2 regions of the Rhizobium sp. N122 genome follow, and region 2 is predicted to be linked to the other one. Evidence: predicted binding sites of a transcription regulator. Region 2 holds the regulator's gene; the other holds the start of a gene.
What was found. The regulator HrcA, encoded in region 2, represses chaperone genes, less so after heat shock. The targets are predictions, from matches to a motif close to GTTAGCACTCNCNNNNNGNGAGTGCTAAC.
Positions count from the first base shown of each region.

Region 1: groES (co-chaperone GroES) is a predicted target of HrcA. The motif match lies at 8,350-8,378, and genes of this name have one in related genera.

Region 1 is NZ_LOKU01000026.1:32,487-42,452, reverse strand. Features, by position in the region: gene hisS (histidine--tRNA ligase) at 14-1,537, shown strand; gene ATY75_RS19640 (ATP phosphoribosyltransferase regulatory subunit) at 1,712-2,833, shown strand; gene hisG (ATP phosphoribosyltransferase) at 2,830-3,525, shown strand; gene ATY75_RS19630 (DoxX family protein) at 3,608-4,021, opposite strand; gene ATY75_RS19625 (glutathione binding-like protein) at 4,233-4,943, shown strand; gene ATY75_RS19620 (hypothetical protein) at 5,123-5,569, opposite strand; gene groL (chaperonin GroEL) at 6,284-7,924, opposite strand; gene groES (co-chaperone GroES) at 7,996-8,292, opposite strand; gene ATY75_RS19605 (TIGR01459 family HAD-type hydrolase) at 8,577-9,425, shown strand; gene ATY75_RS19600 (bifunctional riboflavin kinase/FAD synthetase) at 9,457-9,966, shown strand, end outside.
Region 2 is NZ_LOKU01000056.1:120,346-130,311, forward strand. Features, by position in the region: gene ATY75_RS27915 (tRNA (guanosine(46)-N(7))-methyltransferase TrmB) at 1-693, shown strand, start outside; gene ATY75_RS27920 (HAD family phosphatase) at 795-1,517, shown strand; gene ATY75_RS27925 (DUF1150 family protein) at 1,653-1,910, opposite strand; gene ATY75_RS27930 (Hsp20 family protein) at 1,958-2,383, opposite strand; gene ATY75_RS27935 (nucleoside hydrolase) at 2,620-3,564, shown strand; gene grpE (nucleotide exchange factor GrpE) at 3,608-4,240, opposite strand; gene hrcA (heat-inducible transcriptional repressor HrcA) at 4,352-5,440, opposite strand; gene rph (ribonuclease PH) at 5,568-6,287, shown strand; gene ATY75_RS27955 (VOC family protein) at 6,284-6,709, shown strand; gene rdgB (RdgB/HAM1 family non-canonical purine NTP pyrophosphatase) at 6,710-7,354, shown strand; gene hemW (radical SAM family heme chaperone HemW) at 7,364-8,566, shown strand; gene ATY75_RS27970 (saccharopine dehydrogenase C-terminal domain-containing protein) at 8,701-9,813, opposite strand.

The DNA.
Region 1 (9,966 bases), on a different contig from region 2:
GGAATTCCCGGAAATGAACGACAAGCAGAAGAAACCGCAAAAGCTCAAGGCCCGCCTGCCGCGCGGCTTCGTCGACCGGACGGCCGGCGATATCCGCGCCGTCAACGAGATGACGGCAAAGATCCGGGAAGTCTACGAGCATTATGGTTTCGACCCGCTCGAAACGCCGCAGTTCGAATATACCGATGCGCTCGGCAAGTTCTTGCCCGACAGCGACCGGCCGAACGAGGGCGTGTTCTCGCTGCAGGACGACGACGAGCAATGGATGTCGCTGCGCTACGATCTGACGGCGCCGCTCGCCCGCCATGTCGCCGAGAATTTCAACGAAATCCAACTGCCCTACCGCACCTATCGCGCCGGTTACGTCTTCCGCAACGAGAAGCCAGGCCCCGGCCGCTTCCGCCAGTTTATGCAGTTCGATGCCGATACCGTCGGCGCGCCGGGTGTCCAGGCTGATGCCGAAATGTGCATGATGATGGCCGATACGCTTGAAGCGCTCGGCATCAAGCGCGGCGACTACATCATCCGCGTCAACAACCGCAAGGTCCTGGACGGCGTGCTGGAGGCGATCGGCCTCGGCGGCGACGACAAGGCGGGCCAGCGGCTGAACGTGCTGCGCGCCATCGACAAGCTCGACAAGTTCGGGCCTGAGGGCGTTGCCCTGCTGCTCGGGCCCGGCCGCAAGGATGAGTCCGGCGACTTCACCAAGGGCGCCGGTCTCGACCAGGCGCAGATCGACAAGGTGCTTTTCTTCGTCGGCATCAAGGATTATGCCGAAAGCGCTGCCCAGCTCGCCGAACTCGTTGCCGGAACGTCGAAGGGCGGCGAAGGCGTCGAGGAACTGAACTTCATCGGCGCGCTTGTTGCGAGCGCCGGCTACCAGTCCGATCGTATCAAGATCGATCCCTCCGTCGTGCGCGGCCTCGAATATTATACGGGCCCGGTCTATGAGGCCGAGTTGAGCTTCGACGTCACCAATGAAAAGGGCGAAAAGGTCGTCTTCGGGTCGGTCGGCGGCGGTGGGCGCTATGATGGCCTGGTTTCCCGCTTCATGGGCCAGCCGGTTCCCGCGACGGGTTTTTCGATCGGCGTCTCCCGGTTGATGACGGCGCTGAAGAACCTCGGCAAACTCGGCGCCAGCGAAGTGATCGAGCCGGTGCTGGTGACCGTCATGGATGGCGATGTCGAGGCGATGGGCCGCTATCAGAAGATGACGCAGCAGCTGCGCGCCGCCGGCATCCGCGCCGAGATGTTCCAGGGCAATTGGAAGAAGTTCGGCAACCAGCTGAAATATGCCGACCGCCGCGGCTGCCCCGTCGCCATCATCCAGGGCGGCGACGAGCGCGCCACCGGCGTCGTGCAGATCAAGGATCTGATCGAGGGCAAGCGGCTCTCCGGCGAGATCGAGGACAATGCCAGCTGGCGCGAAGCCCGCGTGGCGCAGGAGACGGTGCCGGAACCCGACTTGGTCGCCAAGGTGAGGGAAATTCTTGCGGCGCAGGCGGAGGATCGGAAGAGGGCGGGTGATGCGCAGTAAACCCCTCCCCAACCCCTCCCCACAAGGGGGAGGGGCTTTACGTGGCGCCGCTGTGCCCAACGCAGCATTCGCTTCATCGGAGGTCCTCTCGATTTGTTTCGACGACCGCCGCGAATTAGTCCCTCCCCCTTGTGGGGAGGGGTTGGGGAGGGGACTTTTCCCGGGAGCGACACCATGCCCCTGATCAATCTCCCCGAATTCTCCACTGAGCTGCTTGCCGAATTCGACGCCCGCAAGGCCGAGCGCATCGATACGCCGGTCATTCAGCCGGCCGAACCCTTCCTCGATATCGCCGGCGAGGATCTGCGCCGCCGCATCTTCATGACGGAGAGCGAGACTGGCGCCAGCCTCTGCCTGCGTCCCGAATTCACCATCCCGGTCTGTCTGCGCCACATCGAGACGGCGACCGGGACGCCGAAGCGTTACGCCTATCTCGGCGAGGTCTTCCGCCAGCGCCGCGACGGCGCCAACGAATTCTACCAGGCCGGCATCGAGGATCTCGGCGATATCAACATACCGAGCGCCGACGCTCGCGCCATCGGCGACGCCACCGGCATTCTCGCCCGCCTGCTGCCGGGCCGGCGCCTGTCGGTGACGCTCGGCGACCAGGCGGTGTTCGAGGCGGTCGTTCAGGCTCTCGGCCTGCCGCTCGGCTGGCAGAAGCGGCTGATCCATGCCTTCGGCAACATGACGCAGCTCGAAGCGCTGCTGGCCGGTCTCGTCAGCCCGCAATTCGTCACCGGGCTGGACGACGATATCGCAAAGCTTGTCGCATCAGGCGACGAGCAGGCGCTGGTCTCCCATATCGAGCAGGAGATGCAGGCGACGGGCTATTCGACCAATGCCAGCCGCTCGCCGCTGGAGATTGCCCGGCGGCTCAAGGAAAAGCTCATCCTTTCCGAGACGCGTCTCGACGATGCCGCCTTCCATGTGCTGGAAGAGTTCCTGTCGCTCGACGTGCCGCTCGTCAATGCGTCGGCGGCGCTCGCCGGTTTTGCCGATGCTGCCGGCCTGAAGCTCGGCAATGCACTCTCCCGTTTCAACGGTCGCGTCGGCGCCCTTGCCGATGCCGGCGTCGATCTGTCGTGCCTGGATTATCGCGCCGCCTTCGGACGGCCGCTGGATTATTATACCGGCCTCGTCTTCGAGGTGACGGCTGAGGGATCGAGCGCGGTTCTGGCCGGCGGCGGCCGCTTCGACAGGCTCTTGACCTTCCTAGGCGCGACCGACCGCATTCCGGCCGTCGGCTTCTCCTTCTGGCTCGACCGCATCGAAACCGAAAGGGCAGCCGCATGACCATCACCATCGCGCTTCCTTCCAAAGGCCGGATGAAGGACGACGCTTCGGCGATCTTCGAGCGGGCCGGCATGCCGATCACGGCCGTCGGCAACGACCGCTCCTATCGCGGCCGCGTCGAAGGCTGGGACGATGTGGAAGTCGCCTTCCTCTCGGCCTCCGAGATTTCCCGCGAACTCGGCAACGGCACCGTCGATTTCGGCGTCACCGGCGAGGATCTGATGCGGGAGGGTTTTGCCGAAGTCGACAAGCGCGTCGAATTCTGCGCCCGCCTCGGCTTCGGCCATGCCGATGTCGTCGTCGCCGTGCCGGAGATCTGGCTGGATGTCGAGACCATGGCCGATCTCGGCGACGTCGCCGCCGATTTTCGCGCCCGTCATTCCAGGCGTCTGGCCATCGCCACCAAATACTGGCGCCTGACCCAGCAGTTCTTTTCGAGCCAGCACGGCATCCAGCTTTATCGCATCGTCGAAAGCCTCGGCGCCACCGAGGGTGCTCCGGCCTCAGGCTCGGCCGATATCATCGTCGACATCACCTCCACCGGCTCGACCCTGCGCGCCAACCACCTGAAGGTGCTCCAGGACGGCGTCATCCTGCATTCGCAGGCCTGCCTCGTGCGCGCCCGCAAGCAGAGCCATGCCGACGAGCCGGTTGTCCAGGCAATCATCGACGCAGTGCGCGCCGCCCTCTGATCCTAGCCGTCAATGCATAAGAGAACCCGCCGTCAATTCAATGACGGCGGGTTCTCTCATGTCTGGGAGGATGTCTGCTGGATCAGGCAGCCGCATAGGCGCCGCGGCGGGCGTCAATCGAATAGGCGCCAGCACCGACGGTGGCGAGCAGGATGTACGCGCCGGCCAGGGTGATGTTCTTCATGACCATGATCTGGTTGAGAATGTTCACGAGTTCCGTGCCGCTTGCGTAGGGCAGGTGGAAGGCAACGCCCGTGAAGACACAGAAGGCGGCGAGCAGCCAACCGGCGATGCGGACCTGGAAGCCGGTGAGAACCGCAAGGCCTGCCAGCAGTTCGAAAAGGCCTGCGACATAGGCCAACAGGGTTGCTGCCGGCAGGCCGGCACCGGCGATCATGCCCGCAGTACCGGCAGGATCGGTGAGCTTCATGAAGCCGGAAAGGATGAACATGAAGGAAAGAAGAATGCGGGCAATCAGGATGATGGCGTTCGACATGGATATTGTCTCCGTTTGAAGGACTCTGGAGATCTTGGTGCCCCGGCACCGGATGGACCTCGGATGCCTCCTATGTCGCTTTTTTCTTCTATTGTGGAAAGATAAACGGAAGCGGACAGTTTGTTCAATAATATGAAACAATGTCCTGCCGTCGTCGCTTGCCTTTCACAAAGCCGGTCTTTTATGGTCGCCACCCAACAAGGAGAATCCGATGGCAGATCTTTCCGCTTTTCCGATCACGACGCGCTGGCCCGCTAAAAATTCCGACATCATCCAGCTCTATTCTCTGCAGACGCCGAACGGGGTGAAGGTTTCGGTCGCTCTCGAAGAGCTCGGGCTCGCCTATGAGCCGCATTATATTTCCTTCGCCGTCAACGAGCAGAAGTCGCCCGAATTCGAATCTCTCAATCCGAACGGCCGCATTCCGGCGATCATTGATCCGAACGGGCCTGATGGCAAACCGATCGGCCTTTTCGAATCCGGCGCCATCCTGCTCTATCTCGCGGAAAAGACTGGCAAGCTCATCCCCGAGAATGCCGGCGGCCGCTACGAATGCATTCAGTGGGTGTTTTTCCAGATGGCCGGCATCGGCCCGATGTTCGGCCAGTTCGGCCATTTCTATAAATTCGCCGCCGACAAGGTCGCCAACAATTCCTATCCGGTGGAGCGCTATCGCGATGAGTCCAAGCGGCTGCTCGGCGTGCTCGAAGGCCGGCTGAAGGGCCGGCAGTGGATCATGGGCGATCAGTATACGATCGCCGACATCACCACCTTCACCTGGGTCCGCGGCGCCGACATCTTCTATGGTGGCCGCGAGGTTCTGGACTATGCGAGTTTCCCCGCCGTTTCGGATTGGCTGCAACGCTGCATCGCCCGCCCGGCCAGCGAGAAGGGGCTCAATATTCCGGTCAAGCCGGAGTAGTTGACGGCCAGAGATCGCCGCCTGCCCCTCATCCGCCTGCCGGCACCTTCTCCCCGCACGCGGGGCGAAGGGATATGCCGCTACCTCTCTGTTAGCCACTTACCTCGCGCAGGGCACGTCCCCTCTCCCCGTAAAACGGGGAGAGGGTTAGGGTGAGGGGCAGACGTTCCCGCCCGCCTCTATTGCCGGTTGGCAATCTGCCTCGCACCTTCGAGCTTGAAGCGCGGAAAGACGAAGACGCCGGCCATGCTGCCGCTGTATTTCTCCTCGAGCCCGTTTGACTCGCCCATGCAGAACAGCGGCTGGCGCAGGCCGTTGGGCATGATGATCGTCGTCGAAAAGCAGAAGGAGGAGCAGTGTGTTGCCGCCTGTTCGAACAGTTCCAGCACGTGACTGCGGTCTCCGGAATCGTAGCATCGTATCAGGTTCAGCAATCCGCATTCCTCTGCGGAGAGGCCGTGCAGCATGGCGCTCCACTTGCCGAGACGAAGCACGCCGCTCGCCAGATCGCCGGTCCAGCTTTCGGAAACGGAAAACTGCGCCAGCATCTCGTGCTGTTGATTATTGTCGTTCATCGAGCCGGGCAGCAACGGCACGGCTGCATTGGCTTTGGCAATCTTAAACACAGGCGTTCCCTCGTTCGCATGCGGCTCCTCCGCCGCACGCTCGGCAAACACTAGAGACAGGCTTATGCAGCAGCGGGCATAATGCCCGCACCCATAGCAGCGATCATTGCCACGGCTATCCGAGCCTCCAAACCGGAGCCCGTCGACACCGACTATTCTGGCATCGCCTTCCCGCGCTCGTCTGACAGCGAAAATGATCGCCGGGCGCGCTCAATTGCAGCGCGGATTTATAGGAACTTTTGCACAAACGGCAACGGCTTTTTAAGGGGTGTTCGGATCGAGATCCTTTTGCCGGAGATGTCGGCAGCCCCGCGCCACTTGGGGAGAATGGAGGCCGGGAGTTCAATTTTAGGCGTTTTCCCCCCGTTTCGCCTCACTTGGCGGGAGATAAATCCCCGCAAGCCGACGATTGCCCGCATGTTGCGTGGAGAGAAAAACAAACAGCGGCGCAAGCCTCGCGAAAGCTTGGCCGGTCGGCGCATACGATGCGCGGCACAAAATAGCGCGCAACGGATCGAATCGTTTCGAGCAAAGCTTGCGGCAAAAAGAAAAGGGCGACCCGAGGGCCGCCCTTCCTGTTCCGGATATCGGAATGTGTGCAGGCTTTCGCCTATCACATCATGTCCATTCCGCCAGTTCAGCGCGCTTGACGCGCTGAACCATTTTAGATGATGGGCGGATTCATGAACGATGCTGTGAAAGGCCTATGGCCTATCACATCATGTCCATTCCGCCCATGCCGCCCATGCCGCCAGGCATGCCGGCAGGGGCATCCTTCTTCGGCAGTTCGGCGATCATGGCTTCGGTGGTGATCAGCAGCGATGCGACAGAAGCGGCGTTCTGCAGCGCGGTACGAACGACCTTGAGCGGGTCGACGATGCCCATGCCGATCATGTCGCCGAATTCAGACGTCTGGGCGTTGTAGCCGAAGTTGTCTTCATTCTTGTCGAGGACCTTGCCGACAACGATCGAGGCTTCGTCGCCTGCGTTTTCAGCGATCTGGCGAACCAGCGACTGGAGGGCGCGGCGAACGATGTTGATGCCGGCTTCCTGGTCGTCGTTTGCACCCTTGACGGTGATCTTCGTGGAGGAGCGCAGCAGAGCGATACCGCCGCCGGGGACGATGCCTTCCTGAACGGCAGCGCGCGTCGCGTTGAGCGCGTCGTCGATGCGGTCCTTCTTTTCCTTCACTTCGACTTCCGTCGAGCCGCCGACGCGGATGACGGCAACGCCGCCGGCGAGCTTGGCAAGACGTTCCTGCAGCTTCTCGCGGTCGTAGTCGGAGGTGGTTTCTTCGATCTGGGCCTTGATCTGGGCAACACGGCCTTCGATGTCGGACTTGGCGCCCGAACCGTCGACGATCGTGGTGTTTTCCTTGGAGATCGAAACCTTCTTCGCACGGCCGAGCATGTCGAGCGTGACGGATTCCAGCTTAATGCCGAGGTCTTCGGAGATCACGGTGCCGCCGGTCAGGATGGCGATGTCTTCGAGCATGGCCTTGCGGCGGTCGCCGAAGCCAGGCGCCTTGACGGCAGCGATCTTCAGGCCGCCGCGCAGCTTGTTGACGACGAGCGTAGCAAGAGCTTCGCCTTCGACGTCTTCAGCGATGATGAGGAGCGGCTTGCCGGTCTGAACGACGGCTTCGAGAACCGGAAGCATCGACTGCAGGTTCGAGAGCTTCTTCTCGTGAAGGAGAATGAAGACGTCTTCGAGGTCGGCGATCATCTTTTCCGGGTTGGTCACGAAGTAGGGGCTGAGGTAGCCGCGGTCGAACTGCATGCCTTCGACGACTTCGAGTTCGGTTTCGGCGGTCTTGGCTTCTTCAACCGTGATGACGCCTTCGTTGCCGACCTTCTGCATGGCTTCGGCAATGTCGAGACCGACCTGCTTGTCGCCGTTTGCCGAGATCGTGCCGACCTGTGCGACTTCTTCGGAGGTGGAGATCTTCTTGGCCTTGGCCTGGAGATCCTTCACGACGTCGGCAACAGCGAGGTCGATACCGCGCTTCAGGTCCATCGGGTTCATGCCGGCTGCAACGGCTTTGTTGCCTTCGCGAACGATCGCCTGGGCAAGAACGGTTGCAGTCGTGGTGCCGTCGCCGGCGATGTCGTTGGTCTTCGAAGCGACTTCGCGGACCATCTGGGCGCCCATGTTTTCGAACTTGTCTTCGAGTTCGATTTCCTTGGCGACGGAAACGCCGTCCTTGGTGATGCGCGGAGCGCCGAAGGACTTGTCGATGATGACGTTACGGCCCTTGGGGCCGAGCGTTACCTTGACTGCATCGGCGAGAATGTCGACGCCACGCAGCATCTTTTCGCGCGCGGTGCGACCAAACTTGATTTCTTTAGATGCCATGATTGAAACTCCTCAATTCGAGTGTCCGGGTTCTGGGACCCGTCGGCTACGTCGGAAAGGCCAGCGGCTGATCAGCCGATGATGCCCATAATGTCGGCTTCCTTCATGATCAGAAGGTCTTCGCCGTCGATCTTGACTTCGGTGCCGGACCACTTGCCGAACAGGATGCGGTCGCCAGCCTTGACGTCGAGTGCGACGACCTTGCCGGACTCGTCACGAGCGCCGGAACCGACGGCGACGATTTCGCCTTCCTGCGGCTTTTCCTTGGCGGTATCGGGAATGATGATGCCACCCTTGGTCTTGGCTTCGGACTCAACGCGGCGAACAACGACGCGGTCGTGAAGGGGGCGGAAGTTGGTGCTTGCCATTGTCTAATCCCTCGATCGAATGACATTCGCGGACCGGAGCGGCCCACATGGATAGATGTTAGCACTCCCTTGCGGTGAGTGCTAGCGACGAGCATTTAGGGATGGCTCCAAGAGGAGTCAATGAGAGCCATCACGAATTTTTGTGCCGGAATTGTGAAGAGGCCGGAGAATTGCAGAGATTGCCGCCGAAATCCGGCCCGTTGCAGAATGGCGAAGAAAATGCCTTGCCATCGCCTTGCGCCTTTGCAATGTCACCGGTGACTGAAGCAAATCGGGAAATCGGAATGGCCAGGCGGATCGAAAACTTCTCGGAGATAACAGGTCATTATGACGTGGTGCTCTGCGATGTCTGGGGTGTCGTTCACAACGGCGTCGATCCGTTTCCGAAGGCCGCCGCTGCCCTTGAAGCGGCCCGCGCCGGCGGCGTCGCCGTCGTCCTCATCACCAATTCGCCGCGCCTTTCCTGGCAGGTGGTCGAGCAACTGCGCCAGATCGGCGTTCCCGACGGCGCTTATGACCGGATCGTCACCTCGGGCGACGTCACCCGTCGGCTGATCGCCGAAGGGCCGAAGACGGTCTTTCTGCTCGGCCCCGAGCGCGACAAGGCGCTTCTCGAAGGCATCGGCGTCGAGCGCCGGCCGGCTGAAGAAGCGCAATCGCTCGTCTGCACCGGCTTTTTCGACGATGAGACCGAGAAGCCGGAAGATTACACCGAGATGCTTCTGGAATTCAAAGCCCGCCAGGTGCCGATGATCTGTGCCAATCCCGACCTTGTCGTCGAGCGCGGCCACCGCATCATTCCCTGCGCCGGCGCCATGGCCGCCTATTACGAGCAGCTGGGCGGCAGCACCCGCATCGCCGGCAAACCGCACCGGCCGATCTATGAGGCGACGCTCTCCGCGGCCCGCGAGCTGCGCGGCGATTTCCCGGTCGAGCGCGTGCTGGCAATCGGCGACGGCATGCCGACCGATGTGCGCGGCGCCTTGAATTACGGCCTCGACCTTCTCTACATCAGCGGCGGTATCCACGCCAAGGAATATACCTTGAACGGCGAGACCGACGAGGCGATCCTCAACGCCTATCTCGATCGGGAAAAAGCCGCGCCGAAGTGGTGGATGCCCCGCCTTGCATGAAGACACGCCTCGCATAAAGAGAAGCCAGCCGATGACCGTCTTCCACCGCAATGAAACCCGGGAACCCTTGCCCGCCCACCTTAAGGGCGGTGTCATCGCCATCGGCAATTTCGACGGCGTGCACCGGGGCCACCAGTCTGTGCTCAGCCGCGCGCTGGAAATCTCCAGGGCGCGCGGCATTCCCGCTCTGGTGCTGACCTTCGAGCCGCATCCGCGCACGGTCTTCCGGCCTGAGGCGCCGGTCTTCCGTCTGACGCCGGCGCCGCTGAAGGCCCGCATCCTGGAAACGCTCGGTTTCAGCGCCGTCATCGAATATCCGTTCGACTACGAGTTCTCGCAGCGCTCGGCCGATGATTTTATCCATTCGATCCTCAAGGATTGGCTCGGCGCCTCCGAGGTCGTCACCGGCTTCGACTTCCATTTCGGCCGCGGCCGCGAGGGCGGTCCGGCCTTCCTGATGAATGCCGGCCAGACCTATGGCTTCGGCGTCACTCTGATCGATGCCTTCCGCGACGAAAACGCCGATGTCGTCTCTTCGAGC
Region 2 (9,966 bases):
ATGGAACGCCGCGGCCGGGCGACCGAAGCCTTTTTCGGTCGCCGCAAGGGCAAGGCCCTGCGTGAACATCAGGCCGAGACGCTGAACAGTCTGCTGCCGGCATTCCTTATCGATCTCTCAGCGGCTCCGCTGGAGCCGCTGACATCCCTTTTTGCGGCTCCGGTCGAAAGATTGCGGCTGGAAATCGGTTTCGGCGGCGGCGAACACCTGATCCACCGCGCCCTGGAAAGACCGTCCACCGGCTTTATCGGCGTCGAACCCTTCGTCAATTCCATGCAGAAGCTGCTGTCGCGCGTCGGCGAGACGGGCGCGCGCAATATCCGCGTCTATAATGACGACGCGACGCAATTGCTCGACTGGCTGCCGGACGCCTCGCTCGACCAGATCGACCTGCTCTATCCCGACCCCTGGCCGAAGCGGAAGCACTGGAAACGGCGCTTCGTCTCGAAGACCAATCTCGACCGCTTTCATCGCGTGCTGAAGCCCGGCGGCCTGTTCTGCTTCGCCTCCGACATCGATACCTATGTCAACTGGACGCTGCTCAAATGCCGCGACCATGGCGGCTTCGACTGGATGGCCGACAATGCCTCGGATTGGCTGACGCCTTATGAGGGCTGGCCGAGCACACGCTACGAGGCCAAGGCCCGACGCGAGGGCCGGTCTTCGGCCTATCTGACGTTCCGGAAGATCTGAGTTTCAGGGACGGTCCTTGCGGTCATCCAACTTTTGCTTTCATAGCAGCGCCACTGCAGTGCAAGATGCGGTTAAGTGAGTGTCTTTCCCTGAGGCTATCGATGCAGCGCTTGCCGCGTACCCCCAAAGCCATCCTATTCGACATGGACGGCTTGATGTTCGATACTGAAGCTTTGTATCGAGATGCCACGATGGCGGCCGCACGGAATGCAGGGTTCGAATTACCGTTGTCGGTCTATCTCGAAACCGTTGGTTTGCCAGCCTCCCGTGTCCGCGAACTTTTGTTGGCCCAGTTAGGTAGCGATGCTCCTCTGGAGGATTTCTGGAGGCGGGCATCGGACCTATTCACGCAAATGGCTCGAACAGACTTGCGAACGAAGCCCGGCTTGCGGGAAATTCTATCCTTCCTCGAGGTGCAACGAATACCTTCGGCTATCGTAACCTCATCGAGCCGGAACACCGTTGAGGAGCACCTTGCAGCTACCAGCCTGCACGGTCGTTTTCAAACCATTGTCGCCTACGGCGATTACCTCTCGGGAAAACCGCATCCTGATCCATACCTGCTGGCCGCCGAGCGGCTCGGCTTGCCCATCACCGAATGTGTTGTCCTCGAAGACTCGCGAAATGGCGTTCTCTCGGGATCGAGCGCAGGGGCGATGATGGTGATGGTACCTGATCTCGTTCAGCCAACTCCGGACATTCTTGGTCACTGCGAGTGCATATTGGCCGACCTTCACGCCGTGCAGGAGCTTCTGGCAAATAGTCTGACTGACCGCATCGGGCAGAGCGACGCATTGCCCTTTAAGCAGACAGGTTCGTTTTAGGCAGTGCCAGAACGCCTTGCTCCCTCTTCTCCCCAGCGGGGAGAAGGTGGCCTGCAGGGTCGGATGAGAGGGCCGCAGGCACAGCACCAACGGCGATCAGCCTATCCTGAAGCAGCGTCCGACAATTAGGCACTCTCAGTGCAGGCTGACCGTCTTCAGTTCGTCTTCGGCAGCCTTGAAGAAGGTGCTGGAGCGGTTGTCCGTCAAGAGGATCGGCGTGCCGTCGGCGCCGAAGAGTGCCCAGAGGTCGACGTTCGGATCGATATCCGGGGCCTCTGGAAAGCACTTAGCGACCTCTTCGGTGCGCATTTTTCTGATATAGGCGACCTCGCCGCTGCCGATGTGGGCAAGCTCGGATTTGGTCAAGTGAGACGTGGCTTCTTTCATCAACATTCCTGTTCCTCCGGAAGAAGGGACCAACGGTTCGACAAACCGTTGTGCTACTGTGAGACCGAAATGTTAATTTTCTTGACCATGCGCGCGGGCTCGGGCCGAATTAGATCGACGGAGAGCAGACCGTTCTTCAGGCCGGCACCGAGCACCTGCATGCCGTCGGCAAGAACGAAGGTACGCTGAAACTGGCGGGCGGCGATGCCGCGATAGAGATAGTCCCGTTCTCCCTGCTCGACCTGGCGGCCGCGAATCAGAAGCTGGTTTTCCTCGATGGAAACATCGAGTTCGTCCTCGCCGAAACCGGCGACAGCGAGCGTGATGCGCAGACGTTCCGGCGCGCCGCTATCGGCACCGATGCGTTCGATATTGTAAGGCGGATATCCGTCGCTCGCCTTGGAAATGCGCTCCAGCGTCTTTTCCATGGCATCGAAGCCCAGAAGCAGCGGGCTGGCGAAAGGGGTAATGCGGCTCATCTCTTTTCAAGTCCTTGATGCAAGCGACCATCCCGGACCTTAAGGGCAGCATCCGGATGCCGCTAATATGGGGACAGCACCCCGGCGCTGCAAGACGCAGGCGACGTCTCGGCGCCACCCGCAATTTCAAGGTGACGGCCGGGGCTGCTTGACAAAGCGCCTGCTGCCTCGCATCAACACGTGCCGGCGCGCAATGTGCCGATTTGCGACGAGAAATGAAGAAAACGGTGCATCGGATGGCAGGCGCAAGAAAGATCATCATCGACACGGATCCCGGTCAGGACGACGCGGCCGCCATCATGCTGGCCTTCGGCAGCCCCGACGAGCTCGAGGTGCTGGGGATCACCACGGTCGCCGGCAATGTGCCGTTGGCGCTGACCAGCCGCAATGCGCGCATCGTCTGCGAACTCTGCGGCCGGACGGAGACCAAGGTTTTTGCCGGCGCCGACGCGCCGATCGCCCGCAAGCTGGTGACCGCCGAACATGTGCACGGCAAGACGGGCCTCGACGGTCCTGAACTCAGCGAGCCGACGATGGCGCTGCAGCCGGTTCATTCCGTCGATTTCATCATCGAGACGCTGCGCCGCGAGCCGGCAGGCACCGTGACACTCTGCACGCTCGGGCCGCTCACCAATATTGGCTTGGCCTTGCAGAAGGCGCCCGATATCGCCCCGCGCATTCGCGAACTGGTGATGATGGGCGGCGGCTTTTTCGAAGGCGGCAACATCACGCCGGCGGCCGAATTCAATATCTATGTCGACCCCGAGGCCGCCGATATCGTCTTCCGCTCAGGCGTGCCGATCGTGATGATGCCGCTCGACGTGACGCACCAATTGCTGACCCGCAAGGACCGGGTGAAGCGCATGGCCGAGATCGGCACGGCGCCGGCAAAGGCGATGGTCGAGATGCTGGAATTCTTCGAGCGCTTCGATATCGAGAAATACGGCTCCGACGGCGGGCCGCTGCATGACCCGACGGTGATCGCTTACCTCTTGAAGCCGGAGCTTTTCCAGGGTCGGGACTGCAATGTCGAGATCGAGGTCCAATCCGAACTCACCATCGGCATGACTGTGGTCGACTGGTGGCATGTGACGGATCGCAAGCGCAATGCGAAGGTGATGCGCCATGTCGATGCGGACGGTTTCTTCGATCTTCTGATCGAACGCTTCGCCCGCATCTGATCTTTTGGTTTTCCTTCTCTCACACAAGAGAAGGAAAACAACTTCAGGCGTCCTTCTCGTCGAAGACGGAATTGGTTTCGGCTTCGGCCGCCTTCGGGCCGCCCTTGGCGACGCCGACCATGGCCGGGCGCAGCACACGCTCGCCAATGGAAAAGCCTGCCTGCACGACCTGGACGACGGTGTTGTTCGGCACCTCGGGGTTCGGCACCTCGAACATCGCCTGATGGAAATTCGGGTCGAACTTCTGGCCGACCGGCTCCAGCTTGCGAACGCCGTGGCGCTCGAGCGCCGACAGCATGGCGCGCTCGGTCATCTCCACGCCCTCGATCAGGGTGGTCAGGCCGGCATCGGCCGCGTCCTTGACCTCTGGCGGGATGGCATCCAGCGCCCGGCGCAGATTATCCGAGACGGCCAGCATGTCACGCGCGAAACCGGCGACGGAATAGGACTTGGCGTCTTTGACCTCACGCTCGGTGCGGCGGCGCAGATTGTCCATTTCGGCGGCAAGGCGCAGATAGCGGTCGCGTAGCTCGCCGTTTTCGGCTTTCAGAAGCTCGAGTGCATCAGGCTGAGGGGCCTCTTCCTGCGCGATATCGTTCTCGACGTAGGCGGCAGCGTCGGCTGCGGCATCGGCCGCAGTTGCGTCAGGTCCGTTTTTCGTCGTGTCATCGGTCATGACGGTCTCCGGTTGGTGTCTTCAGATGCGCCCGATATCGAGGTTTGACCGAAAAAAATCAAGTCTGCATGACAAAGAAGCGAAAATTCCGCGGTCTTGGTCAAAGCCACGTCAAAGCGGATTGCGCGAAAGCCGGGAGACGAGCTGGGCGGTGTAATCGACCATCGGCACGATGCGGGAATAATTGAGCCGCGTCGGGCCGATGACGCCGACGGCGCCGACAATGCGATCGTCGTCGTCACGATAGGGCGCGACGATGAGCGACGAACCGGACAGCGAGAAGAGCTTGTTTTCCGAACCGATGAAGATGCGCACGCCCGAGCCGGTTTCGGCGAGATTGAGGATCTCGATCAGGCTGTCCTTCTTTTCGAGATCGTCGAACAGCAGGCGCAGCCGGTCGAGATCTTCGGCGCCGGCGAGGCCTTCGAGCAGGTTGGCGCGGCCGCGGATGATCAGTTGCGCCGGCTTGCCCTCGTCCGGGCTGCCGGCCCAGACGGCAATACCGCGCTCGACGAGATCGCGCGACAGGGCATCGAGCTCGTGGCGGACGTTGTCCTTCAGCTGGCTTAATTGTTTGCGCAGCTCCGGCAGGGTCTGGCCGGACATATGGGCGTTGAGAAAATTCGCAGCCTCGGCCAGCTGCGAGGAGGTGACGCCCGCCGGCAGCTCGATGATGCGGTTTTCCACCTGATCGTGATCACCGACGAGTACGGCCAGCGCCTTGGTCGGCTCCAGCCGGATGAACTCGACATGTTTGAGCACCGGATCGCTTTTCGAGGTGATGACAAGGCCGGCACCGCGCGAAATGCCGGACAGCATGCGGCTGGCCTCGTTCATCATCGATTCCACCGGATTGCCGCCGCTTTCGGCCCGCACCTGACGGTCGATGCTGGCGCGGTCCTCGGCGGAGAGATCGCCGACCTGCATGAAAGCATCGACGAAGAAACGCAGGCCGATCTGGGTCGGCAGCCGGCCGGCGCTGATATGCGGCGAATAGATCAGGCCAAGATCTTCCAGATCGCTCATGACGTTGCGCACCGAGGCCGGCGACAGCGACATCGGCAGCAGGCGGGACAGGTTGCGCGACCCGAGCGGCTCACCGCTCTCCAGATAGCCTTCGACGATGCGACGAAAAATTTCCCTGGAGCGCTCGTCCAGCGCAGCAACGGCATCCGAAACCGATGTCGACCTGATGCCCATGAAGCTTTAGAATCCGCGCTGATGATACTTCCCGAAAAGTAAGTCAAACTCGCAGCCGTGGCAAAAGGGAATTTGCAAATGGGCGCCGCCAATCGTAGAAGCGGTCAACAAACCCCAGGAGATAAGAATGCGGCCTTCAGGCAGAAAAATCGACCAGATGCGCAAGGTCTCGTTCGAGCGCAATTTTTCCAAGCATGCGGAAGGCTCGTGCCTGGTGAAGTTCGGCGATACGCATGTGCTCTGCACGGCCAGCCTCGAAGAAAAGACGCCGCCATGGCTGCGCAATACCGGCAAGGGCTGGGTCACGGCCGAATACGGCATGCTGCCGCGGGCGACCGGCGAGCGCATGAAGCGTGAGGCGGCGGCCGGCAAGCAGGGCGGCCGCACCCAGGAGATCCAGCGGCTGATCGGCCGATCGCTGCGCGCGGTCGTCGATCTGCAGGCGCTCGGCGAACGGCAGATCACCCTTGATTGCGATGTCATCCAGGCCGATGGCGGCACGCGTACAGCCTCGATCACCGGCGGCTGGATCGCGCTTTACGATTGCCTGAAATGGATGGAAAGCCGCAACATGATCAAAGTCGACCGGGTCCTGAAGGATCATGTCGCCGCCATTTCCTGCGGCGTCTTCGCCAGCCAGCCGGTGATCGATCTCGATTACCTCGAGGATTCCTCGGCCGAGACCGACGCCAATTTCGTCATGACCGGCGCCGGCGGCATCGTCGAGATCCAGGGCACGGCCGAAGGCACGCCGTTTAGCGAAGAGGAATTCACCTCGCTGATGGGTCTTGCCAAGAACGGCATCGGCGAACTCGTCGCCCTGCAGAAACAGGCGATTGCGGGATGAACTCCATGCTGGAAGGCATGTTGGAAACGGCGCTCTATGCGCGCGATCTCGATAAGGCCGAGGCGTTCTACGAGAGCGTTCTCGGGCTCGAAAAGATCACCCGCGCCGCCAACCGGCATGTCTTCTTCCGCTGCGGCCCCGGCGTTCTGTTGATCTTCAATCCGGAGGAAACCGTGAAGCCGCCGGCACCTGACGCGCTGCAGGTGCCGCCGCATGGCACGAGCGGCGAGGGCCATGCCTGCTTTCGGGTGTCCGGCCGCAACATCGATGCGATGGCCGAACGGCTGAAAGCGGCCGGTGTGGCGATCGAATCCGAGGTGCACTGGCCGAACGGCGGCCGCTCCATCTATTTCCGCGATCCTGAGGGAAACAGCCTCGAATGCGCGGAGGCGAAAATCTGGGGCATCGAACAGGATAGCTGAATGCGAAAGCTCGAAACAAAGACCATTGTCGTCGCCAGCCACAATGCCGGCAAGATCCGCGAGATCCAGGAACTGATCGGGCCGCTCGGCTTCACCGCCAAATCGGCCGCCGAGCTGAATTTCGTCGAACCTGACGAAACCGGCACCAGCTTCGAGGAGAATGCGACGATCAAGGCGGTCGCCTCCGCCAATGCCGCCGGCATGCCGGCGCTTTCGGACGATTCCGGGCTGGTGGTCGATGCGCTCGGTGGCGATCCCGGCGTCTACACCGCCAATTGGGCGGAGACATCGGACGGCACGCGCGATTTCGACATGGCGATGGCGAAGGTGGAAAAGGCGCTGCAGGATGCAGGCGCCACGGCGCCCGAACAGCGCACCGCGCGCTTTGTCAGCGTGCTTTGCCTCGCCTGGCCGGACGGCCATACCGAGCTCTTCCGCGGCGAAGTTGAAGGCAATGTCGTCTGGCCGCCGCGCGGCACCCAGGGCTTCGGCTATGATCCGGTCTTCCAGCCGGAAGGCCACGGCGTCACCTTCGGCGAGATGAGCGGCGAGGAAAAACACGGCTGGAACATCGGCAAGCCACAGGCGCTGTCGCACCGGGCCCGCGCCTTCAAACTCTTTGTCGAAACCTGCCTGGAGGCATAAGGTCGCGAAGTGGACAATTTCGATACGCCAGGCTCCTCGCGCGATGCGGCGCTGCTGCCCGATACCGGCGAGCCCGGCTTCGGCGTCTATGTCCATTGGCCCTTCTGCGCGGCAAAGTGTCCCTATTGCGATTTCAACAGCCATGTGCGCCACCAGCCGGTGGATCAGGAGCGCTTTACAGCCGCCTTCCTGAGGGAGATGGCGACGGTGCGGGCAATGAGCGGGCCGAAGACAGTCACCAGCATCTTCCTCGGCGGCGGCACGCCGTCGCTGATGAACCCGGCAACGGTCTCTTCAATTCTCGACGGCATTGCCCGGCACTGGCATGTGCCCGCCGGCATCGAGATCACCATGGAGGCCAACCCTTCAAGCGTCGAGGCCGACCGCTTCCGCGGCTATCGGGCGGCCGGCGTCAACCGCGTCTCGCTCGGCGTGCAGGCGTTGAACGACCGGGATCTGAAATTTCTCGGCCGGCTGCATGATGTCGCCGATGCGCTGAAGGCGATCCGGCTGGCGCGCGAGATTTTTCCGCGCATGTCCTTCGACCTGATCTACGCCCGGCCGGGCCAGACGGTCGAGGAATGGGAAAAGGAGCTCAAGCAGGCGATCTCCTATGCGGTCGACCATCTGTCGCTCTACCAGCTGACCATCGAGGAAGGCACGCCCTTCTACGGCCTGCACAAATCAGGCAAACTGATCGTGCCGGATGGCGAGCAATCGGCGGTGCTCTACGAGGCGACGCAGGAAATCACCGCGCGCGAGGGCATGCCCGCCTATGAGGTTTCCAACCATGCCCGGCCGGGTGCGGAAAGCCGGCATAACCTGACCTATTGGCGTTACGGCGACTATGCCGGGATCGGCCCCGGCGCGCACGGACGGCTGACGCGCGGCCCCGAAAAGATCGCAACGGCGACCGAGCGCAAGCCGGAAGCCTGGCTCGAGATGGTCGAGCGCGACGGCCACGGCATTCTCGACGAGGAACGGCTCGGCTACGAGGAACAGTCCGACGAATTGCTGCTGATGGGGCTGCGGCTCAGGGAAGGTGTCGACCTTGCCCGCTGGCAGCAGCTTTCCGGCCGCGACCTCGACCCGAAACGCGAGGAATTCCTGCTCGAACACAAATTCATCGAGCGAATCGGCAATTCGCGGCTGCGCTGCACGCCGACGGGCATGCTGATCCTCGATTCCGTCGTCGCCGATCTCGCCTGCTGACATCGGATAACGGATTGTTTCCGGTGCGGCGATAACCTTACCGCCGCACCGGAAAATATTCTCAGCCGTGGCCCTGCATAATTCCTTAAATCGAAATCGACTTTAAGGATAAAATTATGCAGCAATTCAAAGTGCTACAGCGTCCTTTGCGCGTCTGAAGAGACGCGCGGCGCTGTAGTGGCGCCCGCCTTGAACAGGCTGCCGGTCGGCGTCTTCAGGAACATCTCCAGCGGAATATGCTCCTGGTGCAGGAAGCCGGTGGCCGGCAGCAGGCCGTCGCGGACCATCTCGATGACGGCAACGACGGAGGCCGAGGTCGTCCAGGCGATCGCCGTGCGGCGGGCGCCGGCAATCTCGATCGGGTAATAGGCACGCACGAACTCCTTGCGGCGCAGGCTGCCGTTCTCCGTGCCCTCGGCGGCGACATGGACATAGACGACATCGTCTTCAACAGGCGGCTTGGCATTGGTCAGGATCTCGCCCGCAAGCTTGCGCTTGTCGCGCATCAAAAGCTCGTGGAAGAAGAAGTTCATCAGCTCCATATGGCCGGGATAACGCATGGTCTTGTAATCGAGATTGTCGATCTTGCCGAGCATGGTGTCGCACATGGTGCCGAGGCCGCCCGAGGTGGTGAAGGCTTCGAGCTTGACGCCGCCGACATAGACGGTCTCGTGCCATTCCATCGGCGAGACGAGCTTGCGCACCCCACCCTCGATGACCTCGCAATCGTTCAGATATTCGTTGACGACACCTTCCGGCGACCAGTTGAAAGCATAACCCAGCAGCCCAGTCGGATGCTGCGGCAGGGCGCCGACGCGCATGCGGATCGAACGGCAGCGATCGAAGCCGTCGGCAAGGCTGGCGCCGACGATGCCGACGAAACCCGGTGCCAGGCCGCATTGCGGCGCCATCAGGCCGCGGGCGGTCTTTGACAGTTCGATGATGAAATTGGTGGTGGGAACGTCTTCGGTCAGGTCGAAATAATGAATCCCGGCGAGATGGGCGGCGCGCGCCAATTCGATGTTCAGATGGTAAGGCAGGCAGGAAAGCACCGCCTCGACATTCGACAGCAGCTCGCCGACCACTTGGACGTCGGCAATATCGCCGGCCCGGCACTTGAAGGGAACGTCGCTCAGCGGCAGTTGCGCATCGACGCCGATGACCTCGAAACCGCCCTCATGCAAAAGCGTGGCCGCCAGCCGTCCGACCTTGCCGAGGCCGAGAACGGCGATCTTTCTAAAACTCATTCATTATCCTCCCATGCGCCCTCCCGGCGCTTCAGTCTTGTCCGATGCACGCCGCTCCAAATCGGACATGCAGGGGACGGCCGGAGGTATAGAATAAAAAGCTCATAAAGCAAAACGGCCGGAATCGCTTCCAGCCGTCAAAACTTTGCGAAA